Linked DNA regions of Aliamphritea ceti. The protein of the gene in region 1 interacts with the protein of each later gene in a pairwise test. Links are inferred from orthologs where the notes say so. Each region holds a gene or a part of one and is shown on either strand. Other genes may lie near its edges. The genes, in order: OCU49_RS22735 and OCU49_RS14395.

The links.
Region 2: the proteins of OCU49_RS22735 (region 1) and OCU49_RS14395 interact in binary tests that used the Escherichia coli proteins (3 or more experiments, as listed by UniProt). The link is inferred for Aliamphritea ceti from one-to-one orthologs.

The regions. Positions count from the first base shown.
Region 1 is NZ_AP025282.1:4,989,971-5,006,954, forward strand. What follows is about bases 12,694-15,623. They hold OCU49_RS22735 (ATP-binding cassette domain-containing protein), read left to right. Parts: upstream 12,694-13,166; coding sequence 13,167-15,080; downstream 15,081-15,623. Other genes in these bases: OCU49_RS22730 (TIGR02444 family protein), read right to left, coding at 12,694-13,050; OCU49_RS22740 (LysE family translocator), read right to left, coding at 15,114-15,623. Outside these bases: OCU49_RS22660 (BCCT family transporter), read left to right, coding at 1-704; OCU49_RS22665 (transglutaminase TgpA family protein), read right to left, coding at 864-2,873; OCU49_RS22670 (DUF58 domain-containing protein), read right to left, coding at 2,870-3,871; OCU49_RS22685 (sulfite exporter TauE/SafE family protein), read left to right, coding at 4,941-5,669; OCU49_RS22690 (RidA family protein), read left to right, coding at 5,854-6,243; OCU49_RS22695 (hypothetical protein), read right to left, coding at 6,284-6,457; OCU49_RS22700 (LysR substrate-binding domain-containing protein), read left to right, coding at 6,648-7,499; OCU49_RS22705 (DUF6506 family protein), read left to right, coding at 7,577-7,891; OCU49_RS22710 (helix-turn-helix domain-containing protein), read left to right, coding at 7,930-8,763; OCU49_RS22715 (MBL fold metallo-hydrolase), read left to right, coding at 8,887-9,765; OCU49_RS22720 (bifunctional protein tyrosine phosphatase family protein/NAD(P)/FAD-dependent oxidoreductase), read left to right, coding at 9,883-11,601; BamJ family beta-barrel-assembly machinery protein, read right to left, coding at 11,662-12,384; more of OCU49_RS22730, read right to left, coding at 12,547-12,693; more of OCU49_RS22740, read right to left, coding at 15,624-15,749; OCU49_RS22745 (HDOD domain-containing protein), read right to left, coding at 15,884-16,984. UniProt on the Escherichia coli protein: Genetic data indicate it may be involved in ribosome assembly or function.
Region 2 is NZ_AP025282.1:3,133,016-3,141,862, forward strand. What follows is about bases 5,448-8,847. They hold OCU49_RS14395 (2-oxoglutarate dehydrogenase E1 component), read right to left. Parts: upstream 8,480-8,847; coding sequence 5,648-8,479; downstream 5,448-5,647. Other genes in these bases: odhB (2-oxoglutarate dehydrogenase complex dihydrolipoyllysine-residue succinyltransferase), read right to left, coding at 5,448-5,601. Also shown: OCU49_RS14370 (sensor domain-containing diguanylate cyclase), read right to left, coding at 1-507; sucD (succinate--CoA ligase subunit alpha), read right to left, coding at 676-1,551; sucC (ADP-forming succinate--CoA ligase subunit beta), read right to left, coding at 1,554-2,720; lpdA (dihydrolipoyl dehydrogenase), read right to left, coding at 2,915-4,357; more of odhB, read right to left, coding at 4,396-5,447. UniProt on the Escherichia coli protein: E1 component of the 2-oxoglutarate dehydrogenase (OGDH) complex which catalyzes the decarboxylation of 2-oxoglutarate, the first step in the conversion of 2-oxoglutarate to succinyl-CoA and CO(2).

The DNA.
Region 1 (16,984 bases):
CCCTGCAGGCAACTGAAAACTTCGACGCTACTGCAGCGGCTATCTGGGAAGTTACCGAAGAAGGCCGTCAGTTTGGCTGGCAGTCTGCATGGACTACTTTCTATTGGGCTTGGTGGATTGCATTCTCTCCATTCGTAGGTCTGTTCCTGGCGCGTATCTCTAAAGGTCGTACTATCCGTGAATTCGTACTGGGTGCAGTTATTGCTCCGGCACTGGTATGTTTCGCATGGATGACTATCCTGGGTGGTACTGCGATCGATCTGGAACTGTCTGGCGTAGCTGAAGGCAGCATCATCGGTGCATCTGCTACCGCTAAGCTGTTCGCAACACTGGCACTGATGATTGACGGCGGTCTGCTGTCTGCAATCACTATCATGTGTGTTGTACTGATCATGACCTTCCTGGTGACATCTGCTGACTCCGGTATTCTGGTAATGAACACCATCATGTCTGGTGGCGCTCAGGAAACTGGTAATCTGCACCGCATCATCTGGGGTGTTCTGCTGACGCTGGTAATCGCTACTCTGCTAATCGCTGGTGGCGGTGGTATGGACGCACTTAAGAACGCAATGATCATCGGCGCACTGCCATTCACTATGATCATGTTCCTGATGTGTATCTCTATGATCAAAGCACTGATCCGCGACGATATCCGTGATAAAGAAGGTCTGGGCGCTGAACCATCAGCTTCTACGAACAACTAGATCCGGTACTGTAAAAAAGCCCCCGTCAGGTAACTGACGGGGGCTTTTTTGTTGGTTTGGCTTGGCTTGGCTTGGCTTGGCTTGGCTTGGCTTGGCTTGGCTTGGCTTGGCTTGGCTTGGCTTGGCTTGGCTTGGCTTGGCTTGGCTTGGCTTACAGAATTATAGACGGCGACGTAACTTTCTCAGGCTGCGCTTATAGTGTTTCATATTGGCATTAGAAGACACGTCATACTGTGCTTTCCCGGCAGCATCTGACCAACCTGACAACACCTCACTCAGCTCAGGCAAAGCCTGACACAAACGCTGGCTATACTGTTGCAGAGTTTCATCAGAACTGCGGGCCAGATTTGGATCCTGCCGGCTAACCCGGTCTGAAAGGCGCTCCGTATCCAGTGAAATCTGATCCCTGTACAAAGGCCTGGCACGTAAAAGCCACCAGCCAATGAATAGCAACACCACCGTGACCGGTAACAGTATCAATAACACTGATTTCAGATAATTAAGATTGCCCAACCAGTCCTGTAACAGATCTTCCTGCTGGCTGTCGTAGCCAAGCACCCAGCGATGCCAGTTATAGTTAAGGCTCTGATAACGCAAACGCAGTTCAGCCAGCAGCGCAAACTGTCGTTCTAAATTCAGGATATTTAACGGCTGGTTAGCCAGATATCCCGGTGACTGTTGCAGTAAGTTTTCGACACCGTCTCTGACCCGCTCCGGAGCCACTGCTGCTGTCGGGTCAATTCGCTGCCAGCGGCCATCCATCCAGGCTTCAACCCAGGCGTGAGCATCATACTGCCGGATCAGCAAATACTGACTGTATGGATTCCACTCCCCGCCAAGATAGCCTCCCACCACCCGGGTGGGAATACCGGCCATACGTAACATCAGCCCGGTTGCACTGGCAAAGTGCTCACAAAAACCTTCCCGGGTTGAAAAGAAAAACTCATCCACCCGGTCCCCCTGTAACCGGGCAGGTGACAAGGTATAACTGAAACGCTGCTGATACTGCTGCAGAATTGCCTTAACTATTTGTGATTTTGTCAGCCCTTGCGCCAGCCACTGATCGATTAAAGCCCTTGCACGGGGATTCCCGGCAGGCACCTGCAAATAGCGCCTGTATGCCTCTTTACTGAGCGATTCCTTAGTATCGACCTCAGATGCAAGATTATAGGTGAAACGCTGTTGCAGAGGCTCTGGAGCCCGTACAGTGCCATCAGCAAACAGCTTTAATCCCTGCGTGCCAGTTCGTACCGGCGTTAAGGCAATAAGCCAGCTACTGGTTGCCGGTTCTGCGATTACCTGATAATCACCGCTGCTGCTAATACCTGATAACTGGCTCTGTGACTGGGCGGCATCTATACGCCAGCGCTGACCATCAAAAGAATCAAACGTCATCGCCCGCCAATAGCGCTCCGGCTCTGCTACAGGCTCTCCACTAAAGCTCACCCGAAACGCCATTTCGTCAGAGCGTAACAAGTTGCTGATTTCTCCGGGCGCCATGCTATCTGAAAGACCGGTACGACCGGCAGTTGACCCCAGTTCCAGACTCCATAACGGGCCTATACGGGGGAAAACCAGAAACATCAGTGCCGCCAGCGGCAACGCCTGCAATAACAGTAACCCTGCGGTTTTTACAGGCTGCCAACGCAATGACTGCGCTGCTGCAACTTCATTTATAGCCCCGCTTTGAACCTCACTGTGCAGTGCAACCAGACTGGCAAGCAGTACGATAATAGATACCACACCGTAAGCACCCGCCAGCATACTGGTGGAAAACAGATACGCTGCGGCAATAATAAAGCAGTTCACCAGTGCTATAACCCAGGCGTCCCGCAACGTGCGAAACTCCAGTAACTTAAGGGTATTCGCCATAACCAGTAAAATAACCAGCCCCAGCAACATTGAGCGGTCCAATACACTAAGAGCGGCTGTAGCCAGAATCACCAATACGGCCAGCACCTTCAGTAAACGCGGTGGTTCCGCTAACCCTCTATTTAGCCGCAGGCCTACATATACCAGTAACACACCAGACACTACTGACATCCAGACAGGCATATTTAGCGCCTGTGGCAACATACACAGCACAGTGCTGAACAATAACCAGCGACGGGCACTAAGAGCAGGTAATGCAGACTTACTTTCAGACCGTTGGTGGGCAAATAAACTCATAGCGGCCCTCCATCTTCTGACTGGCTGGCAGCACCAGGACTCAGCGCTAGCTGTTTCAGCACCGCATCCAAATGCCCTCTGCCTTTAGCCGGCGCAAGATCGGCGCCACCAAGGCGTAAACCATAAGTCTGATCCTGAGCGTGATATTGCAAGGCCTGCCAGGTCATTTCTGAAATTTTTACTTCCCGACTGCCCGGCCAGACATTGGCATCCAGCCAATACTCTTGCCCCTGTTCAGTGGTATAGCTGCGTACTTTTAGCCCCTGGCCACTGGCGAGTTTTTTCCAGGCAATCCGGCTCAGTGAATCGCCGACCTGATAATCATCCAGCCCCTGAAATGCATCGGTACCCGACTGACGACTGCCGACCGGCCTGCTGCCTTCCGCTGCAGCCGGAGATAGCGGCGGTGGCCGTTTAGCCTGCACAGGTTTAGGGTATACCAGACATTTATTTTGCAAAGACGCCCAGCTCCAGGCGCGGATTAATCCCAATGGATATCGGGTTTCAATATACAACGCGCCGGCTTCATCCCAGCCTCTTTGCAATGCCGGGCGATACAGCGTCAGAATAGCACTGCCTCCAGCAGCAATGGCCACTGAACGTAAGTCCGCATCATGAATCGCCAGTGTAATCTGGTTTACCTGCCTGTCCGCCGCCTTAAGCTGATAACTGAAACCAATATCCTCACCCACAAACACCGGCTCACAGCGCCCTGTTTCAACAACCACGCCGGACAGCGTTGCGTATGTGTGCAAAATAGATATCAGAAACACTGCCCCCAGCATAAAGCACACCGCATAGGCGAGGTTGTTCTGATAATTAATAGCGAGTAGTAAAATCAGCAGGTTGACGCCCAGATAAGCAAACCCGGCCCAGGTAGGGAAAATATATATAACCCGCTGCGTCAGTTCGATCTTCTGTCCTGATTCATGACGGGCAATGGCCCAGCGACGCATCCGTCGGGCCAGGCGGTCAGCCAGAGAGAAACGGCGTGCCATCAGTTGAGTACATCAACCTGAGATAACAAATAACGGGCTGGATCATGCCCTGACCCGGCATGCAATAATTCCCGTCCCACCAGACGATGACCGGCAACCGCAGGAAATACCTGTTGTACATCATCAGGCAGAACATAGGCCCGCCCCTGCGGAATGCCCAGGCTTTAGCCGCATTCAGCACAGCCAGACTACCCCTGGGCGAGAGCCCCAGGCTGAAATGCTGACTGTCGCGACTGTATTGCGCCAGCCGTTGCAGATAGCTGATCACAGCAGGCGAGACCTGCAGCTGACTGACGATTTGTTGCGCCTCCAATAATTGATCTGCTGTCAGCAGTTGCTGTACACCACTCAATTGATCCGAGGCACCTCCCTGAAGCAGCATCTGCTCCTCTGCTGCAGCCGTGGGATAACCAATCGAAACACGCATTAAAAACCGGTCCAGCTGAGATTCCGGTAACGGAAAAGTACCGTATTGTTCGGTAGGATTCTGAGTAGCAATAACAAAAAAAACTTCTGCTAACGGATGCCGCTGACCGTCCAGAGAGACCTGCCGCTCTTCCATTGCCTCCAATAAAGCACTCTGGGTTTTCGGCGACGTCCGGTTAATCTCATCAGCCAATAGGAGCTCTGTAAAAACAGGACCTTTATGCAGTCGAAAACAAGATTGCTGCTGATCATAAATAGCCCCCCCCAGAATATCTCCCGGCAACATATCACTGGTGAACTGCACCCGCTGATATTCCAGCCCAAGTACCTTTGCCAATGCATGGGCAAGAGTGGTTTTACCCAACCCGGGCAAGTCCTCTATGAGTAAATGCCCCCGTGCTAACAGGCAGGCCAGAGACAAACGGATTACCTCAGGCTTGCCCAGTAAAACATCGTCGATTACCGCTGCAAGTTGCTGCAGTCTCTCCTGCATGGCCTTTTTCCTTTTTTAGTTCAGAGAGGCCGTTAACCAGCCAGTTGGCTTATTTTGTCACATATATAGTGCAGCATTGCAAACCTGTTTAGTTGTCATACAAGGTTTCCCTTCCTAAAGTGAAACTTACGTAAATTCAGGACCTTATGTGTGGATTATCTGTTTATCATTATAGTCGGACTACTCGCCGGAACATTGGCAGGCATTATTGGCACCGGCTCTTCAATCATACTGCTCCCGATACTGTTCTACAGTTTCGGCGCTAAAGTAGCAGTGCCGGTTATGGCTGTGGCCGCTGTTTTGGCAAATCTTGGCAGAGTAATTATCTGGTGGCGACAGATCCACTGGCCAGCGGTACTGGCATATTCTCTTACCAGTATTCCCGCCGCCGCATTGGGTGCGAATACTCTGATCAGCATGCCGGAAAACACGGCGAACCTGATCCTTGGCTGCTTCTTTCTGATCATGCTGCCATTGCGTCGCCACCTGAAGCAAAAACAATTCAGTATAAAGTTATGGCAGCTGGGCTTAGCCGGGGTATTTATCGGTTTTATCACCGGTATTGTTGTCTCATCCGGGCCCCTGAGTATTGCTGCATTTGCCGCTTTCGGACTGTTACAGGGACCTCTGATTGCCAGTGAGGCAGCCGCTTCAATGCTGGTCTATCTGGCCAAGCTGTCAGCGTTCGACAATCTCGATGTACTTAATACCAAGATACTGCTCAACGGCTTCATCGTTGGAAGCACTCTTATCATCGGAGCCTGGCTGGGCAAACACATTGTTTTACAAATGCGTCCACGCCAGTTTGAAAGAATTTTGGACTTAATGATGCTGATTGCAGGTTTATCGCTTCTCTGCATGTCGGCCTCAACTCCATGAAAAACAAACAAAAAATTAATCACACCTACCAGGCCCACCACCACTAATAAGATTAAATTATTAAAAAATATAAATAATTAATTTTTATTATCGAAAATAAATTCCTATGATTCTTGTGACGCAACCGCTGAAGGTTAGCGCATTCTTATTTTCACCATGAATGACTAAAAAACTGGTAAACCCCATGAAACAAGCTGTAAAGACCGACCTGTTCGCATCAAAAGCACCACTTGAATGGGCCGTAACGGCAAACGGTCACCTATCCACAGCACAAATTCCAATTAACGCTGAAGGTAAGGTAGTTGAAGGCGGCATCGAAGCACAGGCTCGCCAGACCATGGAGAACTTTAAACACACGATTGAAGCTGCAGGTCTGACAATGGCTGACGTCACTCAGGTTCTGATCTACGTAACGCACCGCGACCAGCTACCAATTTTCAATCAGGTTTACGCAGAATATTTTGAAGCTCCGTTCCCTAACAGAGCTGCAATGATCGTCGCGGGCCTGGCCCGCGAGGAAATGCTTTGTGAAATCGTCGCTTATGCAGCGATGAAGACACAGCTAGCAAGCTAGAGCACTAATCGGCAATGGGGTGCCCCTCCGACCGGGCATCTCATTGCTGATTCTTTGATTTTCTGTCTGTCAGCATACAACGGATTAACTTCCAGGCTGCTTCCGCTCTCGCCCTTCTTCCCCGCAACTGATAATACCCGTAATCAATCGCTCCATTGCTGTCCCGGCGAATCCTATCTTCTTCCCTGTCATGCTTATTCGTTAACTCTGCCATCAATCTGTACCTCTGCCAGTCGCTAAGCTATTCATCTGCTCAGGTTTACAAAGGCAAGTTTAAAGACGAAAATAAATCAATAATAACGATTTATATTTATTAAATTGATCGTAAATTACGAACTAATTTTCAAAAGACTTTAATCACAATATGTAATTTTTCTGATAACGCTTTGAACAGGTCTATGACTATGTCTGCAAATCTCTCTTCTGAATTGCTCAATACCTTTGTTACTGTGGTCCACGAGCAAGGCTTTATTAAAGCGTCTGAACGGCTGCATAAAACTCAATCCACCGTTAGCCAGCAGATTAAGAAACTCGAACAGGAAGTCGGTGTAGCATTGTTTCAGGCTGAAGGCCGCAAGCGCATTCTCACCCCTGAAGGTGAAATATTTCTTGGTCATGCCCGCCGCATACTCAGCAGCCATCAGGATGCCGTCGCAGCCATTGCCGGCCCCCGCCAGTATCAGCAACTAAAAATTGGTATATCTCAGGCCCTGTCTGAAACCCTGTTACCTGCATTGCTGGGACAGTTCCGTCAGGCAAACCCACAGCTGGCCTTAGAAGTGCACTGTGGCTTTAGTCAGGAACTGGGTAAAGAATTTGATGCCGGTAATTATGACTTAGTCTTATTACTACAGCCTGATAAGGCGGCACTGACAGGCTTGCAAATCAGTGAAGAGCCTCTTGCCTGGGTAGCATCTGCTCAGTTCTATCCACAGCCTGGTGCACCTTTACCGCTGGCATTTCTGTCACCCCAATGTCAGTTTCGCCAGCGCGGTCTTGAAGCATTAGATCAAGCGGGCATTACATGGGAGCAGGTTTATCACACCAGCAGCTTTGCCAGCCTGATGATGGCGGTGCGTGCGGGACTCGGCGTTACTGTGCGGCCGTTGCGCGGACTGGGGCAAGACTGGCAACTGGCTGACCTGCCACAGCTACCCGAACTGCAATCTATGTATATTGAACTGCGCAGCCACCCGTCAGCACCGGCGCAACAGCTGGAAAAACTTCTGGCCAGACAAAATCTGATCATTAACTGATTGGCGGATTTATCCAATACAACACAGCACTGGAAGATTAGGCTGCCACTCAATCATTCAACATGAAGGAGTCAGCCATGAACGACGCGATTAAAGCAGCATTTATTTTTATTACCCCTGACGCTAACCCGGAACAGCATCAGGGCTGGGTAAAAACACCCGGCGTTGAAGTTAAAACACTCGCAGTTAACAGTTATCAACAAGCCTGTGAATCCCTAGAAAACCTTATTAGCGAAGGCGTCGCAGCGGTAGAACTCTGTGGCGGTTTCGGCCATCAGGGCGTTGCACAGCTAACCCATGCGGCAGCCGGACGTGTACACATTGGAGTGGTGAGGTTTGATCAGCATCCGCTGCTAAACTTTGTCAGTGGTGATTCCATAGTAGCGCAGTAATATAATCTGCTCTCCTGACTAAAGGATTCGCCATTATCATGCTCAGGCACTGTACCTACCCTATACCGTCACTGACGCCATACATTGCACAGTTCTGGAGCATTGAAGCGCAATGTCGAATAAACATGCCTGACTATCTGCCCGGTACCGGGGTAGAAATACTGCTGAATCTGGCGGACGATGTCGAACTGATACAAACCAGCATTGCTGGTCCTTCCGTGACTACAGTTACTCTGCTCCGTGCCGAACAGGCCGTCTGTATATGCCCACGCTTGAGCCAGCTGAAAATCAAACCCGCCGGCAGAATTCATCTGTTCAGTGTTCGTTTCCGCTCTGCCGGTTTTTTCAGTCTGTTTGCTATACCACTGAATGTTTTTAGCGATCAGGTTATCCACATTAGTGAGCTGGGGCTCGTATTGCCTGATACGATAACCAACAGCCATCATGACGCACTGGTTAACCAGCTGCAGCCATGGTTTACTTCCCGGTTAGATACAAAATTGCCAGGTCAAAATCTGCTGAAGCACGCCATTGATCAACTCTATTATCAGCATACTCAATTTTCCGTTCAGGCTATTCAGCAGGCAACAGACCTTAGCGAAAGAGCTTTTCAACGCAGTGTTAAGCAGCTTACAGGCGTAAGCGCCAAATACTTTGCCCGCACCGCCCGCTTTCAGGCCACCTTAAAACTTCTGTTAAAACAGCCCCAGGCGCCCGTCCACTTTTGTCTCGACACCTTACTGGCACAGGGATATTGCGATCAATCACACTTCATTCGTGATTTTCGCTACTTCACCGGCAGCACGCCCACTCAGTATTTACGTGTAGCTAACCCCCAATGTAATTTTTACCTTCATCCTGTCGGCGACTAAACTTTCGTATGTTCACCAAGAACTTTTAGACGCCGGAATTGACAATCATATTAGGTTGATCTAATTTATATATTCCAAATAGTTTTATACTTATAACTAAAAACACTAAACAGGTATAGCCTAATGTCTGCCGCAGCCAAACCTGCCATTGTCACCGCCTTCTTTGATGAGCCTTCATTTACCTTCAGTTATGTTATTCAGGATCCTGACTCTAATCACTGTGCGATCATAGATTCAGTCCTGGATTTTGATTATGCATCCGGTAAAACCAGTACAGCGTCCGCCGATGCAATACTGGCATTTGTTAACAGTAAGTCACTCAGTGTTGACTGGATTCTGGAAACCCACGTTCATGCTGACCATGTTTCTGCAGCCCCTTATCTGAAGGCAAAAACCGGCGGGCTTATAGGTATCGGCAAACAGGTTTGCAGCGTACAGAAAACCTTTGGCCAAGCATTTAATGCAGAGAAAGAATTTGCCACTAATGGCAGCCAGTTCGATATCTTGCTGGAAGATAACGACAGCATAAGTATTGGCCAGTTAACCGGTCAGGCACTGCATACACCTGGCCATACCCCGGCCTGCATGACCTTTGTATTCGACGATGCGGTATTTGTCGGTGATACTCTTTTTATGCCGGATTACGGCACTGCCCGTTGCGACTTTCCCGGCGGTGATGCTGCTATGCTATACCAGTCAATCCAGCGTATTTTCCAAATGCCGGATAACACCCGTCTGTTTATGTGTCACGACTACAAAGCCCCCGGACGGGATGAATACGCTCATGAATCCAGCGTCGCAGAACAACGTCAACATAACATTCATATTCAGGAAGGCATCAACGAGACAGACTTTGTGGCCATGCGTACCAGCCGGGACGCCACCCTTAGCATGCCAAAACTGATTCTGCCTTCTGTACAGGTCAATATGCGTGCAGGGCATTTGCCACCCGCAGAAGATAACGGGCAGCATTATCTAAAAATTCCCCTCAACCTCTTCTGAATACTGGCAGGTCGCATGCCTGCCTATTTGCCCAATACCTTTTCGAAGCCCTGCACCGGTTGCTCATAACAGCAACCTTGTGCTGACCGTGCCTAAAATAATAAAAAGGACCCTGTCATGGATGTGCGTCAACTTAGCCCTTTCATCAGTATCACACCGCAAATAAACCCTACCGATATAGGTCTGGCGGCTTCGCTGGGGTTTCAGACAATCATCTGTAACCGGCCAGCCAATGAATCCAAAGATCAGCCGGACCACCGTTTACTGGCGGAAGCCTGTGAGCGACTGGGTCTCGCCTGGCATTACCTTCCTGTCGAAGCAGGTAATATTACCGATGCAGACGTAACCAAATTCAGCTCTCTGCTTCATGAAGTGCAAGGCCCTGCACTGGCGTTTTGCCTTAGCGGTACCCGAAGCGCAACTCTTTGGGCACTGTCACAGGCCCCCAGATTAGATATTAACGCCATTATCAAGGCCACAGCTCAGGCCGGTTACGACCTGGAGCCCCAGCGTCAACGCCTCATAGCAGCCGCGAATCAGCCAGATACGCAACCAATAAATGCCAGTCGCCAGCACGATATTCTGATTGTCGGTGGCGGTGCCGGAGGTCAGGCAGCTGCAGCAAGCCTGCTAAAACGCCAGCCCGACCTGGACATTGCCATCGTCGACCCCAGTTCCGAACATTACTATCAGCCTGGCTGGACACTGGTAGGCGGCGGTGTATTTAACCGCAAAGACACAGTACGTCACATGTCAGACGTGATGCATCCAAGCTGCCATTGGTATCAGGCAGCTGTCAGTCATTTCGAACCTGACCAGCAACAACTGGCACTGGAAGATGGCGAGCGGATAGGCTATCGCATATTGATAGTAGCTCCGGGCCTGACACTGGACTGGGAAGCAATTTCCGGACTGCGAGAAAATCTTGGTAGCAATGGCGTGACCTCTAACTATCAGTTTGATATGGCACCTTATACCTGGGAGCTGATACAAAACTGCAAAGCAGGTAAAGCGCTGTTTACTCAGCCACCTATGCCAATCAAATGTGCCGGAGCACCGCAAAAAGCTATGTATCTCGCCTGTGATCACTGGCTACGCAGTGGCCAGTTAAGCAATATTGACGTCGAATTCTGTAACGCCGGACCGGGGTTATTTGGTGTCGCTGACTATGTACCGGCCCTGATGGAATACGTAGAAAAATATGCCATTCAATTGCAGTTTCAGCACACGCTGACCAGCATTGACGGCTCAGCTAAAACGGCAAAATTTAATGTCAATAATGCTGATGGCGAGATACAGGAGGTCGAAAAATCTTTCGATATGATTCACGTCTGCCCACCACAAAAAGCACCACAGTTTATCTGCAATAGTCCTTTGGCAGACACCAGCGGCTGGCTCGACCTCGATCCTGAAACCTTACAACACAATAATTATGGCGATATCTTTGGTCTGGGTGATGCCAGTAACACACCGAATGCAAAAACCGCCGCAGCCGTTCGTAAACAGGCACCGGTAGTCGCAGAAAATGTCCTGATGGCACTCAAAGGTAAAGCACCCAAAGCTATCTATGCCGGTTATGGCTCATGCCCGCTAACAGTTGAAAAAGGTAAGATAGTGCTGGCCGAATTTGGCTATGGAGGGAAACTACAGCCGTCTTTCCCAACCTGGTTGGTACAAGGTACCCGACCATCCCGCTTATCCTGGTTTCTGAAAGAAAAAATGCTGCCCTGGATATACTGGAACGCCATGCTCAAAGGTAAGGAATGGCTGGCACAGCCAGAAATTCTCAGTCATCGCCCAGCCAGACATGAAGCTGCTGACGCTCTGGAAAAATAATCCTTCATGCATAAAAAAACGGGAAGCCAAGGCTTCCCGTTTTCAGTTCAGAATCCGAAATTAACCTTCTGGGTTAATCTCCAGTAATTCAACTTCAAAGACCAGAGTCGCGTTAGGTCCGATAGTACCGCCCGCACCTGCAGGGCCATAAGCCAAATCTGCCGGGATAACCAAACGGGCTTTACCGCCACTCTTCATCAGCTGTAAACCTTCAGTCCAGCCAGGGATAACACCGTTCAGCGGGAAAGAAACCGGTTCGCCACGGCTGTAAGAGCTATCAAACTCAGTGCCGTCAATCAGCGTACCTTTATAGTGCACCATCACAGAGTCTTCAGCGGTAGGGCTTTCGCCAACACCTTCGTTCAGGTGCTCAATCTGCAAGCCAGACTCAGTAGTCGTCACGTTTGGCTTCTTGGCATTTTCAGCCATGAAATCCATACCAGCCTGCTTGTTCTTGTCCGCTGCTGCAGCGGCTTCCTGCTGTGCCAGCTCAACTTTCTTCTGCTGAGCTTCCATCAGTACTTTTTCAACTTCTTCCCGGCTCAGCAGGCCTTCTTCTTCCGCATACGCTGCTTCAACACCACGACGCAACGCATCATAATCCATTGTTTCAAAGTCAGCCTTTAAACGCTCACCCAAAACCATACCCAGGCCGTAGCTTAACTTCTTCGTTTCACTATCCAGAGTGTAAGGCTTTTCCACCGGTGCAGGGGCGTTCTTTTCTTCACCACAACCCACCAGGAACGCACTTGCAACAGCAACAGCAACCAGCGTCTTTTTCATTTCATTTCCTTAATTTTGTCTGTCCGAATATCGGAGTCGGCAGCTTTCAGCCTGAGATCTTTGCATAAAGCTATCTGCACAGAATTTATACGCAGCGCCCAACTTAACATAGCTACTTCTTTATATCCTGCCTTAGTGGGGGTTGCCGGTTAAAAGTTCAACCTAATCCTCAGTTTCAGTGGATAAATCCAATAACCTTTGCAGCCACTCAGACCAGTGCCCCTGAACTGTCTCCAGATACACTTCCAGGTTTGCTCTGGCCAGGTCATCACCCGGCAGAGATAACGCAGGGCAAAGATCGTTCGCCGTCGCCAAATCATAAAGCATCTGTAGTTCAGCTTTTTCGCAAGCTAATTCAGCTTGCTTCAACTGTGCATATACAGCCTCTAAACGGCTATCCTGCTGATACTCTTCACGCACGCTGTAACGTAAAGCACGTAACGGTAACAGGCGTTCGTAATGCCAGTGCTGTAACGCCTTATCATTAAACAGCTCAGCTACTACACCTTGCTTCTGCTGCGCCAGCCACAGACAAAATAATACCCGGTTGACGGCCAGCCCCTGTTCAGACTGTAACTGCAGACAAAGCTGCGCCACCTGCGGTCGGGAATAAAAACTCACTGCAAACTGCCACAAGCTATTCTCTGCTGACTGTCTATCCGACATATTCTGGTCTCGCTCAAAGTCATATTCACGGGCTGAATTGTGCTAGAATCCGCAGCCAAAATCAGCGCCGGATTTATACCGGCATCCGATATTAGCCTGCCAGCCCGGTAAGAACCATGATTCAGTTAAACCAACTCAGCCTGCAACGCGGCCCGCAACGTCTGCTCGACCAGGCCCAGTTGACCATTCACGCCTCCCAGAAAGTCGGAATCATCGGCGCCAACGGAGTGGGTAAGTCATCACTGTTCAAACTGATTCTTGGCGAACTGCAAGCCGATGAGGGTGATCTTCAGCTGCCTACTAATCTGATCATTGCGCACATGGCTCAGGAAGTATCGGACTCTGACCGCAGTGCGCTGGAGTATGTCCTCGACGGTGATCGTCGCTTACGCCAGGTTCAACAGCAACTGGAAGAAGCTGAAAACAGTGGTAACCATCATCGCAGTGGCGAACTGCACGCTGAAATGGCCGCAATTGACGGTTATACCGCTGAGTCCCGTGCTCATCAGTTACTTAATGGCCTGAGCTTTAAACCCGGCGACGCCACTCGCCCCGTCAGTACTTTCTCAGGGGGCTGGCGTATCCGCCTGAATCTGGCTCAGGCACTGATGTGTCATTCAGATATTCTGTTGCTCGATGAGCCGACCAACCACCTGGATCTGGATGCCACTATCTGGCTGGAACAGTGGTTGCGAAGCTATCCGGGAACCTTACTGCTGATCTCCCACGACCGTGATTTCCTTGATGCCGTCACTACGCATATCGTGCATATGCACCGTCAAAAAACAGATATATATAAAGGCGGTTATTCAGACTTTGAAATCATGCGTGCTGAGCGTCTGTCACAACAACAGGCGCAGTTTGAGAAACAACAGCAACGTATTGCAGAAATAGAAAACTTCGTACGCCGTTTTAAAGCCAAAGCGACCAAAGCTAAACAGGCACAGAGTCGGGTCAAAGAACTGGAGCGAATGGAAAAAATATCTGCCGCACACGTCGACAGCCCGTTCACATTTGGTTTTCCAGCCAGCGATAAGATTTCGTTCCCGCTGTTAGCACTGGACAAAGCCGATCTTGGTTATGACAAAGCTATTCTCAAACAGGTTTCACTGAGTCTGGTACCTGGCGCACGAATCGGTCTGCTGGGGCCAAACGGCGCCGGTAAATCGACGCTGATAAAGTCCCTGACTGAAGACCTGACACTGCTCAGTGGTGAACGCAAAAGCGGTGAGCATCTGAAGATTGGTTACTTTGCACAGCATCAGCTCGAAGCACTGGATCTGGAAGCCTCTCCAAGCCTGCATATCAAACGTATTGCACCGAAAGCCACGGACCAGGAAATACGTAATTTTCTTGGCAGCTTTGATTTTCACGGCGACCGGGCTCTGGAACCTGTTAAACAATTTTCCGGCGGTGAAAAAGCCCGGGTTGCGCTGGCACTGATTGCCTGGCAAAAACCTAACTTATTACTATTAGACGAACCCACCAACCACCTGGATCTGGAAGTACGCCACGCGTTAACGCTCGCCTTGCAGGGCTTTGAAGGCGCACTGATTCTGGTCTCTCACGACCGTCACTTATTGCGTAATTGTGTCGATGAATTCCTGCTGGTCGCCGATCAACAGGTCGCGCAGTTCAAAGGTGACATGGACGACTACCAGCAATGGCTCGCCAACCAGCGACGTGAAGATAACCAGACAGAACAACCTGAGCGGGAAAACCGTTCGGCCAGTGCTGCTGAGCGCAAAGAACAAAAACGTCTTGCCGCCGAGCGCCGCAGTAAGTTGCGACCACTGAAGAAAGCCACTGAAAAGCTCGAAGCAGAAATGGAAACACTGGCTGAAAAGCTGACTGAAGTCGAAGAAAAACTGTCGGACACATCTATTTATGAAGACGCCCGTAAAGCTGAACTGAAAGATGTGTTACAGCAGCAGGCCAGTCTGCAGCAACGTAGCGAAGTGGTTGAAACAGAATGGATGGAAAAACTCGAAGAGCTTGAAGAGCTCGAGCAGCTGACTGCCGCAGATTAAACTCCCGGGCTCAGACCACTGAGCCCGTCAATCTCAGGCTTCAAAAGACGCCAGCTTTATACCAAATGTCACGAATACCACTCCCGTTACTGCCTTCAGCACCCGCTGAAATACACCCGCTCTGGTGAAGCCCATAAAGCGGGACAGCAAAATCACCATGCCAGAGAACCACAACAGGTTAATCACCGAGTGGACAAACACCAGCAAGAACGCAGCTGAAGCGCCTTCACCCATAGGAATAAACTGCGGAAATGCCGCTAAATAAAACATCGAAACCTTAGGGTTCAATGCGTTAGTCAAAAAGCCCTCCAGAAACGCATGCCTGCTACTTTGACGCTTAACCGCTTTAACTGTCTGAGCAGACTGCGTAACAGCACTACCCTTCCAGGCCGCACGCAAAGCATTAATACCTATCCAGCAGAGATACGCTGCTCCGAGTATTTTAACGATAAAAAACAACTGCGCCGATTGCACCAGAAGCACCGAGATACCCAGTATGGACAAAGCACCGTGCAGATAAAATGCAGCCACGAACCCCGCTACATTGGCAAAACCTGCCGCTCTGCCTGAGGTCGTCACTGATTTAAAAATCAGGGCACCATTCGGCCCCGGTGACATCACCAGTAAGGCGGCAACCAACGTAAAGGTTATAACCTGTGAAACATCCATACTGACTCCGTGTATTGATCGTTAATACGCGCTTTGAGGGTCTACATTCTAAGCTATTAAAACAAAAAAGCGCCGCAGTATTAACTGGGGCGCTTATCTTATTAGCTAACTGATGGCGCTAACTATTACTCAGTTTAACTGGCTTTTGCCGGCGCGATTGAGTTCACCAGCGCTTCCAGCTCAGTGCGATTCTCAAGGATTTTTTCCACTGCTTCATCCGCGTCTTCACGGCTGATCTGTAGACGCTTGAACAACGCACCCGGAATCTCTTCTTCAGGGCCATCGCCCAACCCCTTGGCACGCAACAGGCGGGATGCAATATAAAGCAAACCTACTTCCTGCTGAGCTTCTCCCTGATAATCAGGATCCTGCTGATGGCGAACCGCTTCACATACCGTCGCAGGCAGAGACCAGCTATCCAGCAGCCATGAGCCGATTTGTTCTCGGGTAACATTCAATACCTGTTGCTCGATATATTCAGACGACATATGCGGGTTTGCTTCGATATAACGGGACAACAGAGAAAAATACGACGGAAACACATGTGCCAACACCAGATAACCGAAGTTATGCAGCAACCCGGCCAGGTAAACCATACCTAGCTTAGGCCTTACCGCTACCGGCACCTTCTTACATAACAGCTCACACAATGCTGCCGTATAAACGGCCTGCTGCCAGAAAGGAACACCTTCACGCGGCGTATCATCCGGCACCGCCAGGGTCTGCCCCATTGCAACACCTAAGGCCAGATTAAGTACCAGATCAAAACCCAGTACCCGAACCACTGCGTCATCAACAGACTGCACATCCGTTGGCGCAGCGTAATATGGCGATGCAGCCCAACTCATTACCTGAGCAGCCAAACTTGGATCCACCCGCACCAGCGGCACCAGATCGTCGATACCGGCGATCGGATCCGAACGCAGGGCAATCAGCTTCTTCATAGATAACGGCAGTGCAGGCATGCCCAGCGTGTCTTCAAGACGCTGCTTTACACGCAGGCTGGTGAAACGCTCAACCGCCTGAGTAATAACTTTGGCATCATTACCGCCCGGCTGAGCATTACTGATAGTCGTCGTGGTTAATGCCAGCGCTTTCAGAACCACTGGTTTCTGAATCCAGCTGCGGCGAATTTCAAATACCCGCCCGGTATATGGCTCAACCGCCTCAATCAAATCCAGATCATTGAGACCAGAATCCATATAGACCTTCAGGCCCATTAATTTTTGTAAGCC
Region 2 (8,847 bases), 1.9 Mb from region 1 along the record:
GATATCCAAGATCATCAAACCCCAAAGCTGCATTGCAGAAGAAGCAAGAATATCAGCCAAGTCTGCTTCAAATTTTCGGCGATTATAAAGCCCCGTCAAAACATCCGTATTGGAAATGCGCTCTAGTTCTTTTTCGGCTGCGGTATCAACAACCACTCCTGTAAACCCTTTTATAACCCCCTCAATACAAAGCGGCTCATAAATTGCGTGATAATAATGGGAATCACCATCTTTCTTTATAAAATGGGAATCATATCGAACCGCCTCCCCAGCCAAAACTTTATGGTAATGAACCAGATTGGCCTCAAACGCCTCCCGACCAATAACATCAGCAATGCTTAACCCAATTGCGTCCGACTGAGAAATACTGTGAGTTTTAGAGAAAAAAGAATTGATATATGTATAACAAAGCTGACGATCTACCGCATAAAATAATACCGGAACAGACTCAGCTAATTGCTTAAAAACAAGGGAATTACAATCTGACTCAACTTTACGGGAAACCATATTACGCCTTACACAAAGGATACTTCAGAACCCTTAAGCGACACCTGCTACCGTCGCACACAAATCACATCTAACAGCGCTTCCCTAAACACAAGCTGAACAACCCGCCAAAAATGCAAAAAGGCAGCCGTAGCTGCCTTTTTTATAATGCCGTAACAATCTGGAATATTATTTCCAGCCAGTCACTTCACGCAGACCATCTGCGATTTGCGCCAGAGAACGAACAGTCTTAACGCCAGCAGCTTCCAGAGCAGCAAACTTCTCATCAGCAGTACCTTTACCGCCAGAGATGATCGCGCCTGCATGACCCATACGCTTACCCGCTGGTGCAGTAACACCGGCAATGTAAGACACAACAGGCTTAGTAACGTTTGCTTTAATATAAGCAGCCGCTTCTTCTTCTGCAGAGCCACCGATCTCACCGATCATTACAATCGCTTCAGTCTGCGGATCATTCTGGAACATTTCCAGAATATCGATAAAGTTAGAACCTGGGATCGGGTCACCACCGATACCAACACAGGTAGACTGACCGAAACCAGCATCTGTAGTCTGTTTAACCGCTTCATACGTAAGAGTACCTGAACGGGAAACGATACCAACCTTACCTGGCAGGTGAATATGACCAGGCATGATACCAATCTTACACTCACCCGGAGTGATAACACCCGGACAGTTAGGACCGATCAGACGTACATTCAGCTCATCGCACTTCACTTTACATTCCAGCATATCCATAACCGGGATGTGCTCAGTGATACATACAATCAGCTCGATACCTGCATTCGCCGCTTCCAGGATAGAATCTTTACAGAATGGCGCTGGCACGTAGATAACAGATGCAGTCGCACCGGTTTCAGCAACAGCTTCAGATACAGTATTGAAAACTGGCAGACCCAGGTGCTCAGAACCACCCTTGCCTGGCGTTACACCGCCAACCATTTGAGTCCCGTAAGCAATTGCCTGTTCAGAATGAAAGGTACCCTGGCCACCGGTGAAACCCTGACAGATCACCTTAGTATCTTTGTTAATTAAAACTGCCATGATTATTTACCCTCCGCTGCTTTTACCGCTTGCTCAGCAGCGTCTGTCAGACTGGTCGCTGCAATGATCGCCAGACCAGATTCAGACAGCAGTTTAGAACCCAGCTCTGCATTGTTACCTTCCAGACGTACCACAACAGGCACCTCTACACCGACTTCTTTAACCGCGCCGATGATACCTTCAGCAATCAGATCGCAACGTACGATGCCGCCAAAGATGTTAACCAGAACCGCTTTAACTTTAGAGTCTTCTAAAATAATCTTGAACGCTTCGGTTACACGCTCTTTAGTCGCGCCGCCACCTACGTCCAGGAAGTTAGCCGGGAAGCCACCGTGCAGGGAAACGATGTCCATCGTACCCATTGCCAGGCCTGCACCGTTAACCATGCAGCCAATGCTGCCATCCAGCGCAACATAGTTCAGATCCCACTCAGCCGCGCGTGCTTCACGCTCATCTTCCTGACTTGGATCTTCCATTGCCTGCAAATCTTTGTGACGGTAAACAGCGTTACCATCGATCGCTAACTTAGCATCCAGACAGTGCAGGTTACCTTCTGCAGTAATAACCAGCGGGTTGATTTCCAGCAGCGCCAGGTCTTTTTCCTGGAACATTTTCGCCAGACCCATAAAGATCTGCGTGAACTGTTTGATCTGCACGCCTTCAAGACCCAGCTTGAATGCCAGCTCACGGCCCTGGTAAGGCTGTGCGCCAGTCAGAGGATCAACAGTAGCTCTAAGAATTTTCTCTGGTGTTTCTTCCGCAACTGTCTCGATTTCCACACCACCTTCAGTAGATGCCATGAAAACGATACGACGAGAAGAACGGTCAACTACCGCACCCAGATACAGCTCATTAGCGATATCGGTGCAGTCTTCTACCAGAATTTTAGATACAGGCTGACCATTTGCGTCAGTCTGATAGGTCACCAGATTTTTTCCTAACCACTTAGCGGCAAATTCAGACGCTTCAGCAGGAGAATTAATCAGCTGTACACCGCCAGCCTTACCACGGCCACCGGCATGCACTTGAGTCTTAACAACCCACTTGCTACCACCAATTTTTTCAGCCGCTTCAGCAGCAGCTTCCGGTGTATCTACAGCGTATCCTTTGGATACCGGCAGACCATATTCGGCAAACAGCTGTTTGCCCTGGTACTCATGAAGATTCATGCTCTAATCCGTCGTTTTTACTTTTGAGGTCTCTGTACACAATGGGGAGAGGCCATTGACGTACAGCCCAAAGGTTGCAAACACCCAGCAACTGCAGATACAGCATGCCGGGTATAAACAACGATAATCAACCGGGGTCTCCGGTCGAAATCTAAAACCATAAAGCCCCTGCACTTACTACAGGGGCTTTTTAATTACTTACGCTTACGGCGATTAGCCATATGGATTGCGTGACCATCCACAGCCAGTGCTGCTTCGTGCACTGCTTCACTCACTGTCGGGTGAGCAAATACAGTCAGCTGCAGATCTTCTGCAGTTGAAGAGAATTCCATTGCAATTGCAGCCTGAGCAATCAGCTCAGACGCGATACCACCAACCATATGCACACCCAGGATGCGGTCAGTTTTTGCATCAGCGATCATCTTCACGAAACCGTCAGTATCATTTGCTGCCATGGCACGGCCAGAAGCTGCAAACGGGAATTTACCAACTTTAATCTCAACACCTTCCGCTTTCAGTTCCTGCTCGGTTTTACCGACCCAGGCCAGCTCAGGATGTGTGTAGATGATGCTTGGAATAACATCGTAGTTCATTTGCGCATGGTGACCAGCAATGATATCTGCAACCATGATGCCTTCTTCAGACGCTTTATGCGCCAACATCGGCCCACGCACAGAATCACCAATTGCGTACACGCCAGGCGCTTCTGTACGGCACTGACCATCAACAAAGATGAAGCCACGCTCATCCAGTTTAACGCCGGAATCATCTGCCAGCAGACCATTCGTCTGAGGACGACGACCAACCGCAACAATCAGCTTATCAACGGTAATTTCCTGATCACCATTGGCATCGGAGTATTTAACTTTAACTTCTTTGCCATCGACGATTTCAGTACCGGTACAACGGGCACCCAGCTTGATATCAAGCTTTTGCTTCTTGTACAGCTTGGCGGCTTCTTTAGCGACGTCTTTGTCGGCCATTGCCAGGAAGCTGTCCATGGCTTCAAGTACAACAACTTCAGTACCTAAGCGCGCCCAGACAGAACCCATTTCCAGACCAATAACACCGGCACCAATAACGCCCAGACGCTTAGGCGTCTCATCGATATTCAGCGCACCTTCGTTATCCAGAATCAAACCTTCGGTCAGTGGCGCCGGTGGAATCTCAACCGGTACTGAACCAGAGGCCAGAATAACGTTTTCTGCATCATAAACAGTTGCAGCGCCGTCAGCAGCGGTTACTTCAACGCGCTTATTTGCTAACAGCTTACCTTTACCAGCCAGCAGCGTTACGCCGTTCGCCTTAAACAGACCAGCAATACCGCCAGTCAGGTTTGAAACGATTTTGTCCTTACGGGCAACCATCGCCTTAACATCCATAGTGACTTCGCCACCAACCTGAATGCCGTGAACATCAGCGTGCTGTGCATTATGGAACTGGTGAGTAGATTCCAGCAAAGCCTTTGAAGGGATACAACCAACGTTAAGGCATGTACCGCCTAACAAAGGTGCACCTTTAGTATCGACCCACTTCTCTACACACGCGGTTTTCAGTCCCAATTGTGCGGCTCGAATCGCAGCTACGTAACCACCAGGGCCAGCACCAATCACGATGACATCAAATTTATCTGACATTTTTACCTACCTTTAAAATTTCTGTAAGGGGGCTGAATTTATACGTCTAGCAACATCCGAGCTGGATCTTCTAAGAGATCCTTAATAGTAACCAGGAATTGTACAGCTTCCTTACCATCAATCATACGATGGTCGTATGACAGAGCCAGGTACATCATTGGTAAAATTTCTACCTGACCATTGACCGCCATTGGGCGTTCCTGAATCTTGTGCATACCCAGAATTGCAGTCTGCGGTGGGTTCAGAATTGGCGTAGACATCAGGGAGCCAAATACACCACCGTTAGTGATAGTAAAAGTACCACCCTGCATATCATCGATACCCAGCTTGCCGTCACGACCGCGCAGACCAAAATCGCGAATTGTCGCCTCAACGTTCGCCAGACTCATCGCATCAGTATCACGCAATACTGGCACCATCAGACCACGAGCAGTAGATACTGCCACACCGATATCCTGGTAACCGTGGTAAACCATATCGTTACCATCGATTGAGGCATTTACCGCAGGGAAACGCTTCAGCGCTTCAGTTGCAGCTTTAACAAAGAAAGACATGAAACCAAGACGGGTACCATTGTGCGTCTTCTCGAACAGATCTTTGTACTGCTTACGCAGCTCCATGATCGGCTTCATATTTACTTCGTTATAGGTTGTTAGCATTGCAGCATTTTGCTGTGCTTCAACCAGTCGCTTAGCAATAGTTGCACGCAAGCGTGTCATCGGTACACGTTTCTCAACGCGCTCGCCAACAGGCACTGTACCTGGCGCGGCCGCAGATGCGACTGCAGGCGCAGCGGCAGGAGCCGGCGCAGCAGGCTTGTTCTGAATAAAGTTAGCAACATCTTCCTTAGTGATACCGCCATTCTTGCCGGTACCTGAAATCTGCGCTGCATCAAGACCGTTTTCTTCGATCAGCTTACGCGCAGCCGGGCCAACTTTATCAGCATCCGTAGCCGCAGGAGCTGCCGTAGGTTCAGCAGCGGCAGCAGGAGCTGCTGATGCCGCAGCACCAGCCTCAAAAACACCCAGTACTTCTTCACTCAGTACGGTATCACCTTCACCTTTGAGGATGTCTTTAAGAACGCCATCAGCCGGCGCCACAACTTCCAGCACAACCTTATCGGTTTCAATATCAACAATCAGCTCGTCAGTAGAACAAGCTTCACCAGGCTGTTTGTGCCATGTAGCGACTGTACCGTCGGCTACGGATTCAGGGAACGTCGGCGTTTTGATTTCGATAGACATATTCTTTCCTTTTCAGTGTTACTAACAGGCGTTTTCTGCAGGCCTGTTAGCCATTGATTGCTTCATTAACCAGTTTTTCCTGCTGCTCAAGGTGTACAGAAATGTACCCTACAGCAGGTGCGGCTGCATGTGGCCGGCCGACGCCGCCCAGTTGAATAGAGCTGTTATGACGCGCAAGTGCATGACGCATGTGGTGCTGACTACAGTACCAGGCACCCTGATTCATCGGCTCTTCCTGACACCAGACAACAGACTCAAGATTGGTGTAATCCTTGATAGCCTCATACATCTGATTTTCAGGGAACGGATATAGCTGCTCAATACGTACGATTGCTACATCATCCTTTGCCAGCTCTGCACGACGGTTATACAGGTCGTAATAAACCTTACCGCTACACAACACGAGACGTTTCACTTTAGCCGGGTCCAGCTGATCAGTTTCACTGATTACTGTCTGGAAAGTGCCGCTGGCAAGTTCCTCAATACTGGAAACAGCCTGCTTATGACGTAACAAACTCTTCGGCGACATAACCACCAGAGGCTTACGCAACGGACGTACTATCTGACGGCGCAATAAATGATAGATTTGCGCTGGAGTAGTAGGTACACATACCTGAATATTGTGTTCAGCACACAACTGCAGGTAGCGCTCAAGCCGGGCTGAAGAGTGCTCAGGACCCTGACCTTCAAAGCCATGCGGCAACAACATAGTCAGGCCACACAAACGCGCCCACTTATGCTCACCACTGGTGATAAACTGATCGATAACTACCTGAGCACCGTTCGCGAAATCACCGAACTGCGCTTCCCAGATAACCAAAGCGTTAGGCATTGTTGTGGCATAGCCATATTCAAATGCCAGTACCGCTTCTTCTGATAAGAAAGAATCATGCAAAGTCAGCCGGGGCTGATCAGGTGCAATATTCTGTAACGGCTCATAAACAGCCGCATCTTTTTGATTGTGTAATACCGCATGACGGTGCGAGAAAGTACCACGGCCAACATCCTGACCAGTCAGGCGAATCGCATGCCCTTCCGCCAGAACTGAAGCATATGCAAGCATTTCTGCACAACCCCAGTTAACAGCCATTGCACCAGCTGCCATTTTTTTGCGGTCGTCATAAATTTTCTGCACCTGACGCTGAACAGCAAAGCCCTCTGGCACTTCACAGATCTTCTGACCTAATGCCTGTAGTGTTTTGATGTCAACACTGGTGTCACAATCAAATGACCATTTGTGACCCAGATAAGGCGTCCAGTCTACAAACAATTCTTTATTTGGTTCCAGTACCAGAGAATGGGTAACGTGCTTGCCGTCTTCCAGGTTCTTCCGGTAATCCTTCTCCATTTGCTTGCTCTGCTCCTGCGTAATGACGCCCTCGTCAATTAGCTGCTGAGCATAAAGTTCACGGGTAGTTTTCTGTGCTTTGATCTTTTGATACATCAGCGGCTGAGTACCAGAAGGCTCATCTGCTTCGTTGTGACCACGACGGCGGTAACACACCAGATCAATAACTACATCTTTCTTAAATTCGGTACGGTAATCCACAGCCAGCTGGGTTACAAAACGCACCGCTTCAGGGTCATCACCGTTCACATGGAAAATAGGCGCCTGTACCATCTTAGCGATATCAGTACAGTATTCTGTAGAACGCGAATCTTCCTGCTTATCTGTTGTAAAACCAACCTGGTTGTTAACAACAATATGAATGGTGCCACCGGTCTTATAAGCACGGGTCTGGGACATCTGGAATGTCTCCATAACCACACCCTGACCTGCAAATGCCTGATCGCCATGAATATTAACCGGTACAACGGTGTTACCCACAGGGTCATTACGACGATCCTGACGAGCCCGCACTGAACCTTCAACCACTGGCGCTGCAATTTCCAAATGGGATGGGTTAAACGCCATCGCCATATGCATTTCGCCACCATCTGTCATGATGTTTGATGAGAAGCCCTGGTGATACTTTACATCACCGGAAGTTTCCAGCGTTTGAACGCCTTCAAATTCACCGAATAGCTCAGCAGGATTCTTACCAAAAATGTTTACCAAAGTATTCAGACGGCCACGGTGAGCCATACCAATTACCAGCTCACGGGCACCGTGCTTACCGGCACGGTGAATCAGCGTATTCAGGCAGACAATCATTGATTCGCCGCCTTCCAGGCCGAATCGTTTGGCACCGGCAAAACGGGAGCCCAGGTATTTTTCAAGACCTTCAGCTGCCGTTAGACGCTCCAGAACCATCACTTTCTTTTCTGGCTCTACAGTAGGATGGGCGCGTACAGGCTCTAAACGAGACTGAATCCAACGCTTCTCCTTGGTATCAACGATGTGCATATACTCTGCACCCACCGTTGTACAATAAGTCTTTTTCAGGTCATCCAGAATAGACTTCAGCGTTGCTTCTTCAGCACCGAAAAACAGGGAACCTAACTGGAAAGTCGTATCATAATCTGCCTCAGACAGCTCATGAAAACGAGGATCTAAATCAGGTATAGGCTCACGTACGACCAGATTTAACGGATCGATTGTGGCAGCCTGATGCCCCCGCACACGATAAGCGTTGATCATCCGCAATACGCGAATCTGCTTTTTCTCGTGATCAGAGCTGACGCTTGAAGCAGAGACAGGGGCTGCCCGACGCTGGTTCTTAGCAATAAACTGGAAGTGTTCACGCACCGCTGTGTGCGGTACATCCTGTGTAATGTTGTCGCCGACTTTAGGTAGCCGGTCAAATTCTTCACGCCATTCCTGAGGAATTGCGTTGGGGTCCATCAGATAGGTTTCATACAGCTGCTCGATGTAGGATAAGTTGCCACCGTAAAGATGCGCATTCTTCCACATCAGCTCCATTATGCCTTCTTGCATTATTGATCACCCTGGCTCAAAGGAATATCAACGTTCAGGTTGCACCACGTCCCGACTGATACGGCCAATCTAGCCATTTCCTTTATGGTTATCGTTTATTATTTCTCACGTATATAGCCCCGAAGTGGTAGCACTTATACAGGGACAGATTCTACGCTTTTTGCACCCGCCTTCATACATGCAAGGCACTAAGAATCTTAAAGTTTTCTATTTTTGGATCATATACAACTTTTTTTTACTTACAAAAATACGACACCCACCCTGCTCATCCGATTCAAAAGCGTCTTCTAACTGATTTGGTGTATAAATTTCAACCATTCAGACCGAAGTACCTTTGTACCATCCTCACGCAACTCTGAACATTCCCC